Regions from separate parts of the Arthrobacter sp. THG-b23 genome, predicted to be linked through region 2. Evidence: riboswitches for the same ligand, from Rfam matches in the RefSeq annotation. Region 2 holds a riboswitch; the other holds the start of a gene.
What was found. A riboswitch is a leader RNA that binds a small molecule or an ion and turns the genes downstream of it on or off. The one in region 2 is predicted to bind glycine.

Region 1 (3,402 bases), 310 kb from region 2:
GAACGGAGCCGTCAGTTTCCGGGTCAGCGCCGGATCCGTGACCGTGTAGCGGAAGCGCATGCCCAGCAGCGGGCTGGCCTTTTTGACTTCGGGTTGCGAGCCGTCCGCGAGCCGCAGCAGGCCCAGCGGCAGCAGCTGCTTTTCGATCAGGGTCTGCACGTTTCCGGCAGTGATCAGCCTGCCGGACTTCCCGCCGGCATGTTCGGCAATTTGGTCGAGGCTCCGGGAGCCGTCCACGCCCTCCAAAACCGCATAGAGCAGCGGAGTGAGCTGAAGCGTCTGCCCGTCCGCGCGCCGGACCAGCGCGGGCGGTTCCCGGTAGCCGGAACCCTGTGCCGGTCCGAGGAGCTGCACCCCATCGGCCAGCGCCGGGACATCAATCGAAGGGGGTGCAGCCGGCCGGCCGCCGTGCAGCACGTCACTCATGGCCGGCGGCCGGCTCGGACCCATGCTCATTCAGGACTATTGTTCGAGGTCGGACTGCTGGCCGGCGCTGGCCTCGGCGCTGCCGTCGATCTGCTGGTTGATGATGGCGTCCTGCTGCGCCACCGCGACGGCATTGCTGTCGACCGAGCCGATATTCGCCGCCACCGCGGCGTCAATCGGGGCGGCAACGTTGGCGTTGGCGGCCACAGCACCGTTGATCGGGGCGGCAATATCGGCGTCCGCGGCCAGATTGACGTTGACGTTGAGCAGGTTCCCGTCGAGGGTCGACCCGAGGCCTTCCGTGACCGATCCGGTGTCGGGCAGGGTGCCGTCCGGCAGCGTGCCATCGGGAAGGGTGCCATCCGGCAGCGTGCCGTCCGGCAGCAGCGCCGGTTCAGTGGCCTCCTGCCCGGTGGCGTTCTCCAGCGGAAGACCGGAATCACCGGCGGCAGCCGTCCCGGCAGCGGAGCCGGCGGTTGTCCCGGCGTCGTCCACGGTGTCATTGCCCTGGTCGATGGTGCTGTCCTGAGTTGATTCGGCGGTCGCGTCCGCAGTGATGCCCTGGTCGATGATGACGCCCTGATCGGACAGGGCCTGCGCCGTGGAGCCGGACGAGAGGATGTTGGCCGAGGCGGCGGCATCGATGGGGGCCGCCACGTTGGCGTTCGCCGCGACGGCCAGATCGATCGGCGCGGCCGCATCGATGGCCAGGTCGAGATCGGCATTCAAATCCAGGATGGACGCGACTTCCTTGTCCGGCAGCGCCGTCCCGGACTGGGATTCGAGTTCCTCGGGCGACAGCGGCGTGCGTCCCTCTTCGTTGCTCATCAAAATCTCCGTCTCCGGCGCCAGGCGCCTTCCGTTCCAACCCGTGGTCGAGTCGCTTCTCGTTATCGGCCCGGCGGCCCCGGGCCCTGATCGTTTGCCCTCCTCTTCAGCACATCAACGCAAAGCATACTGATGAATCCTTTTATTGTGTAGGCGCGGAGGCGGTCCCGGCCCGGCGTGCGGCGGTTGACCGGACCTCGGTTTTGCGACGTGACCTGATGTTCGGCGACCGGATTTTTGATCGCACGGCACCGCGTGTATGGTGTGAGTCGAATCACCCACAATTGAATGAGCCTTTCGAACCGTGGCGGGAGAGTCCTCTCCGCACACCATCCGGGCAGGCGCCGTAGGAGCAAATCCTCCCCAGGAATCTCTCAGGCCCATGTACCGCCGCGGCGAGGCAACTCTGGAAAGCAGTCTGGCAGCAGCCCGGCTCACCGACGGTGCAAGCGGAACACACTCCGCGGAATCTCTCAGGTCAAATACAGAGCGGGGAGGAACCCCAATCCCAGCCGAGCCCTCGGGCCGGCCCCATCTTGGAGTTCCTCATGACGGTTCAACCACTTTCATCAACCTTCGCCGACCGGCATCTCGGTGCCCGCCGGGAAGCGGACATCGAGACCATGCTCAAGATGGTCGGCTACGACAGCGTGGACGGTCTGATGGACGCTGCCGTTCCCCCATCCATCCGCCAGGAAAACGCCGTCGATCTCGACGACGCCCTGAGCGACACCGCCACGCCGCCGGTGAGCCGTCGCAATGTGGTGGAATCCCCGGCCGGGTACACCGCGCACACGCCCTACAGCCCGAGATTTCCCAAAGCCGGCTGGAGGCGCTGCTGAACTTCCAGACCATGGTCCAGGACCTCACCGCCCTGCCCGTCGCCAAGGCCTCCCTGCTGGACGAGGCCATGGCGGTCGCCGAAGCCGTGCGGTGGCGCCGGCAGTAATTCTTTTCCGCATCAACAGCACGTTTCCAAGAAAGGCATCACAGTGAGCAAAGTCAACGCCGAACTACGATACTCCGCAGAGCATGAATGGGTGGCCACCGACGGTTCCGGCCCGGCCAGGATCGGCGTTTCTGCCGTGGCAACCGAGGCACTGGGCGACATCGTGTACGTGGATCTTCCCGAGGTCGGCACCGTCGTCACAGCCGGCGAGACCTGCGGTGAAATCGAGTCCACCAAGTCCGTTTCGGATCTCTACTCTCCTGTGACCGGCGAGGTCACCAAAGTCAACGGCGACGCCGTGGCTGACCCGGCCGTGATCAACGATGATCCCTACGGCGCGGGCTGGCTCTTCACCGTCCAGGTGTCGGAGGAAGGCCCGTTGCTCTCCGCCGAGGAGTATGCCGCCGCCAACGGTGGTGAAGTAGCATGACCGCGGCAATGACGGCGGTCGCCAGCGCCAGCCTGAACGCGGACCTGGGCGTCCTGGATCCGGAAATCGCCGCCCAGATCGACAACGAGCTGCGCCGCCAGCAGTCCGGGCTGGAAATGATCGCCTCGGAGAACCACACGTCCGTCGCCGTCATGCAGGCCCAGGGCTCGGTGGTGACCAACAAGTACGCCGAGGGCTATCCGGGGCGCCGTTACTACGGCGGCTGCGAGCACGTCGACGTGATCGAGCAGCTGGCCATCGACCGGGTCAAGGAGCTGTTCGGCGCCGGCTTCGCCAACGTCCAGCCGCACTCCGGCGCCCAGGCCAACGCCTCGGTCATGCACGCCCTGATCAAGCCCGGCGACACGATCCTGGGCCTGAACCTGGCCCACGGCGGGCACCTGACCCACGGCATGAAGATCAACTTTTCCGGCAGGCTCTACAACGTGGCCGCCTATGGCGTCTCCGAGGAGGACTACCGGGTCGACATGGCCGAGGTGGAGCGGCTGGCGCACGAGCACCAGCCGCAGCTGATCATCGCCGGTTGGTCCGCCTACCCGCGCCAGCTCGACTTCGCTGAGTTCCGCCGCATCGCCGACGCCGTCGGGGCATACCTGATGGTGGACATGGCGCACATCGCCGGCCTGGTGGCGGCGGGCCTGCACGCCAGCCCGGTGCCGCACGCCCACGTGGTCACGTCCACCACGCACAAGACGCTGGCGGGTCCGCGCGGCGGCATCATCCTGACCAACGAGGCCGACATCGCCAA
Region 2 (3,402 bases):
CGGAAATGCCCACGTGGTCGGCGTCGATGCGGCGCAGGTTCACGCCCTTGGCCTCGGCGGCGGCGGCGATTTCCGCGGCCTTGCCGGGAGCCTTCACCGTGAGGGTGTCGAAGAACCGGTCGGCCACCAGCGAGTAGCCGGCGCCGGTGAGCACGCCGGCCAGGGTGCGGGCGGCCTCGTTGGCGTGCTGCGCAATTGCCTTCAGTCCCTCGGGTCCGTGGTAGACGGCGTACATGCTGGCGACGACGGCCAGGAGGGCCTGCGCGGTGCAGATGTTGGAGGTGGCCTTCTCGCGGCGGATGTGCTGCTCGCGGGTCTGCAGGGCCAGGCGGTAGGCGGGGCGGCCGGCGTCGTCCTTGGACACGCCCACCAGGCGGCCGGGCAGCGAGCGCTCCAGCCCCTTGCGCACGGCCATGTAGGCGGCGTGCGGGCCGCCGAAGAAGAGCGGCACGCCGAAACGCTGGGTGTTGCCGACGGCGATGTCCGCGCCCTGCTCGCCCGGAGGCGTGATCAGGGTCAGGGCCAGCAGGTCGGCGGCCACGGTGACCAAGGCGCCGCGCTCCTTGGCCTGCGCGATCACCGGAGCGTGGTCGAACACGCGGCCGGAGGCTCCCGGCTGCTGCAGCACGATGCCCGAGATGTCGCCGTCGGGCAGGCCGGCGGAGAGATCGGCAACCACTACGTCAAAGTCCAGCGCCTCGGCCCGGCCCTTGACGACGGCGATGGTCTGCGGCAGCAGGTCCGCGTCCAGCACGGTCTTGCCGGCGGACTTGGACTTGTTGGACCGGCGCATCAGCAGCACGGCTTCGGCCACTGCGGTGGCTTCGTCCAGCAGCGAGGCGTTGGCGATCGGGAGCGCCGTGAGGTCCTGGACCATGGTCTGGAAGTTCAGCAGCGCCTCCAACCGGCCCTGCGAAATTTCCGGCTGGTACGGGGTGTAGGCGGTGTACCAGGCCGGGTCCTCCACCACGTTGCGGCGGATCACGGCCGGAGTGATGGTGTCGTAGTAGCCTTGGCCGATCATTTGTACGGCCTTCACGTTCTTCGCGGCGAGGGCGCGCAGGTCCCCCAGGACCTGGGACTCGCTGCGGGCGGCGGGCAGGGCCAGCGGTTCCTGCTGGCGGATGTCTGCGGGCACGGCCGCGTCCACCAGGTCGTCGATACTGCCATAACCCAGCTGCTTGAGCATGGTTTCCGCGTCGTTCCGGCGCGGACCGATGTGGCGGTCGGTAAAGGAAGCGCTGCCGGGCCGGGTAGTGCTGGTGGACTTAGCCGTCATGTGAGGAACTCCAGTTATCCCCGGCTGGGCGGACCATGCCGGTAGTGAAGGGTTCCTCCCCGCTCTGTGACTGAACCTGAGAGATTCCGCAGGGGTGGCCCAAGGGGCCGACTCCTGCTTGCACCGTCGGTGAGCCGGTCCTGAACGGTCCGGCTGCTTTCCAGAGTTGCCTCTCCGCGGCGGTACAGGGGCCTGAGAGATTCCTGGGGAGGTATTGCTCCTACGGCGCCTGCTGACTGAAACCCAGCAGGACTCTCCCGCCGCATGTCGAAGGCTGTATTCAGTTGTTTCTGACTCCTTGAATGGTAGTCGAGCGGCTGGCGGGCAACAAGGCGGCGGCGGCCATGGCCCGGTTTAGCGGCCGCGGCCGCTAGGCTTTCGCGCGCGAGAGCATGCCCTTCACGTACGCGGCCTGCCCGACGTGCTCCAGGCAGTCGTCCAGGACGCTGACCAGCCGGACCCCCAGGCTGACGTGCGGGTCCCACCGGGTGTCCACGATCCGGTCCAGGTCGTCCTCGGTCAGTCCGGCCAGGTACTTCAGGGTGCCCGCATGGACGTCGTCGTAATAACCGCGCAGCAACTCGGCCGATTCGACCCGCACGGCCGCTACCTGCTCGGACGTGTGGCCGTAGCCATGGTCTTTCCGGGGCAGCGGCAGGTCGAACCGCTCCGCCCAGCCGGTCAGCCAGTACTGGTCCGTGCCGGCGACATCGGCAATATGGTCGTCCTGGATGCGCGTCAGATGCCAGAGGAGCCAGGCGATCGAGTTGCTGTCGCCGCCTGGCCGGGCGGCCAACTGTCCGGCGTCCAGCCCGTCCAGCACGGTGTGGACGCGTTCCTGGATCCTGCCGTAGGCATCGGCGAGCAGGTCATTGAACTTCATGGCGCCTCCTCGTGGTCGATTGTGGCGCCAGCCTACCGTCTGGTGCCACAGCGAGGAATGCGTGCCCCGCGTGAAGGCGTGGGGACGGCGCATCCCCGCCCGAACCGCCTCGAAGCCGTCAGCTGTAATCCGCCGTGATGGTTCGGTTCCGGCCGTCGAGCCGCATCGTTCCGCCGTAGGGGACGATCCATTGCGGACGGGTATGACCGAACGGGACCCCGACACAGACGACGGCGTGTTCGTTGTAGCGCTTCATCTCGGCGAGGACCACATCGCGTTGGGCGGCGCGGAGCCCGGCCCGCTCGTCCGCTGGAGGGACCATGTCGTGGGTGCTCACCGGCGGCCGCGCCACGACCACTCCCTCCACGACCGACAGGACCCCCCGTTCGCCCAGCGCCCGGACCCACCTCTTGACCCATGCCGCCGGAGGAGTCTCCTCGCTCGACTCAAGGATCAGGATCGATCCCTCGAGGGATTCCCGAGAAGGGAGCCGATCGGCCAGGGCCAGCTGATCGATGACCTCCAGGCACCCGCCCCAGGTGCGGCCGGCCGCTTCCCGCTCCGGTCCCGCCCAGGTCCACGGCTGCGTGGGTTCCCGTTGGCCGAATTCGACAAGGGCCTGGGGCGTCAGCCAGTCCGGCCCAAAGTCCTCGGACTCGCCGGGATCCACAAGTTCCAGCTCGGCGCCCGTGAACAGCGCTGCCTTCAGCGACGCCAGGTGCACGTCGTCAACGTGCGGGCCGGCTCCGAGGTGCACTTGGGTCGAGCCCCCGTAGTAGCCCGCTATTCCGAGCGACCACAGCCAGTTCAGGAGGTTCGTGTTGTCGCTGTAGCCCATGAAGATCTTGGGGTTCGCGGCGGCGAGACCGGCGTCCAGGTGGGGAATGACGGCTATCTGGTCATCGCCGCCGATCGTCGCGAGGATGGCCCGGATGGCCGGGTCCGACCACGCGGCATGGAGGTCCGCAGCGCGTTCCGCGGCGGAAGCGCCAAGCTTTCGGGTCGTCGGGTATTCCACGGGGATCAGTCCCGTTTCGGCGATGAGACGACGCATCGCCTGCTCGTGGACATCCGGTGCGAATCCGGGGGCCGCAAAGGACGGAGAGAGAATCGCGACCCGGTCGCCCAATTCAAGCTTGGGCGGCGATACGCGGGCATGGCTCGTCGGCATTTCCCCATCCAACCACGGGCTGTCCGTCGGCAGCCGCTACCGGTCCCGGGCCGAGTCCTCCAGATAGCG

Region 1: linked by a shared signal. The riboswitch ahead of AC5RVD_RS02945 (glycine dehydrogenase (aminomethyl-transferring)) and the one ahead of gcvP (aminomethyl-transferring glycine dehydrogenase) in region 2 are both predicted to bind glycine.

What each region holds. Positions count from the first base shown of each region.
Region 1 is NZ_JBNHGM010000001.1:600,348-603,749, forward strand. Features, by position in the region: gene AC5RVD_RS02935 (hypothetical protein) at 1-456, opposite strand, end outside; gene AC5RVD_RS02940 (peptidoglycan-binding protein) at 463-1,254, opposite strand; glycine riboswitch at 1,553-1,654, shown strand; partial or broken gene AC5RVD_RS02945 (glycine dehydrogenase (aminomethyl-transferring)) at 1,803-2,200, shown strand; gene gcvH (glycine cleavage system protein GcvH) at 2,247-2,633, shown strand; gene glyA (serine hydroxymethyltransferase) at 2,630-3,402, shown strand, end outside.
Region 2 is NZ_JBNHGM010000001.1:288,559-291,960, forward strand. Features, by position in the region: gene gcvP (aminomethyl-transferring glycine dehydrogenase) at 1-1,279, opposite strand, end outside; glycine riboswitch at 1,450-1,549, opposite strand; gene AC5RVD_RS01390 (mycothiol transferase) at 1,650-2,162, opposite strand; gene AC5RVD_RS01395 (S66 family peptidase) at 2,281-3,333, opposite strand; gene AC5RVD_RS01400 (MFS transporter) at 3,370-3,402, opposite strand, start outside.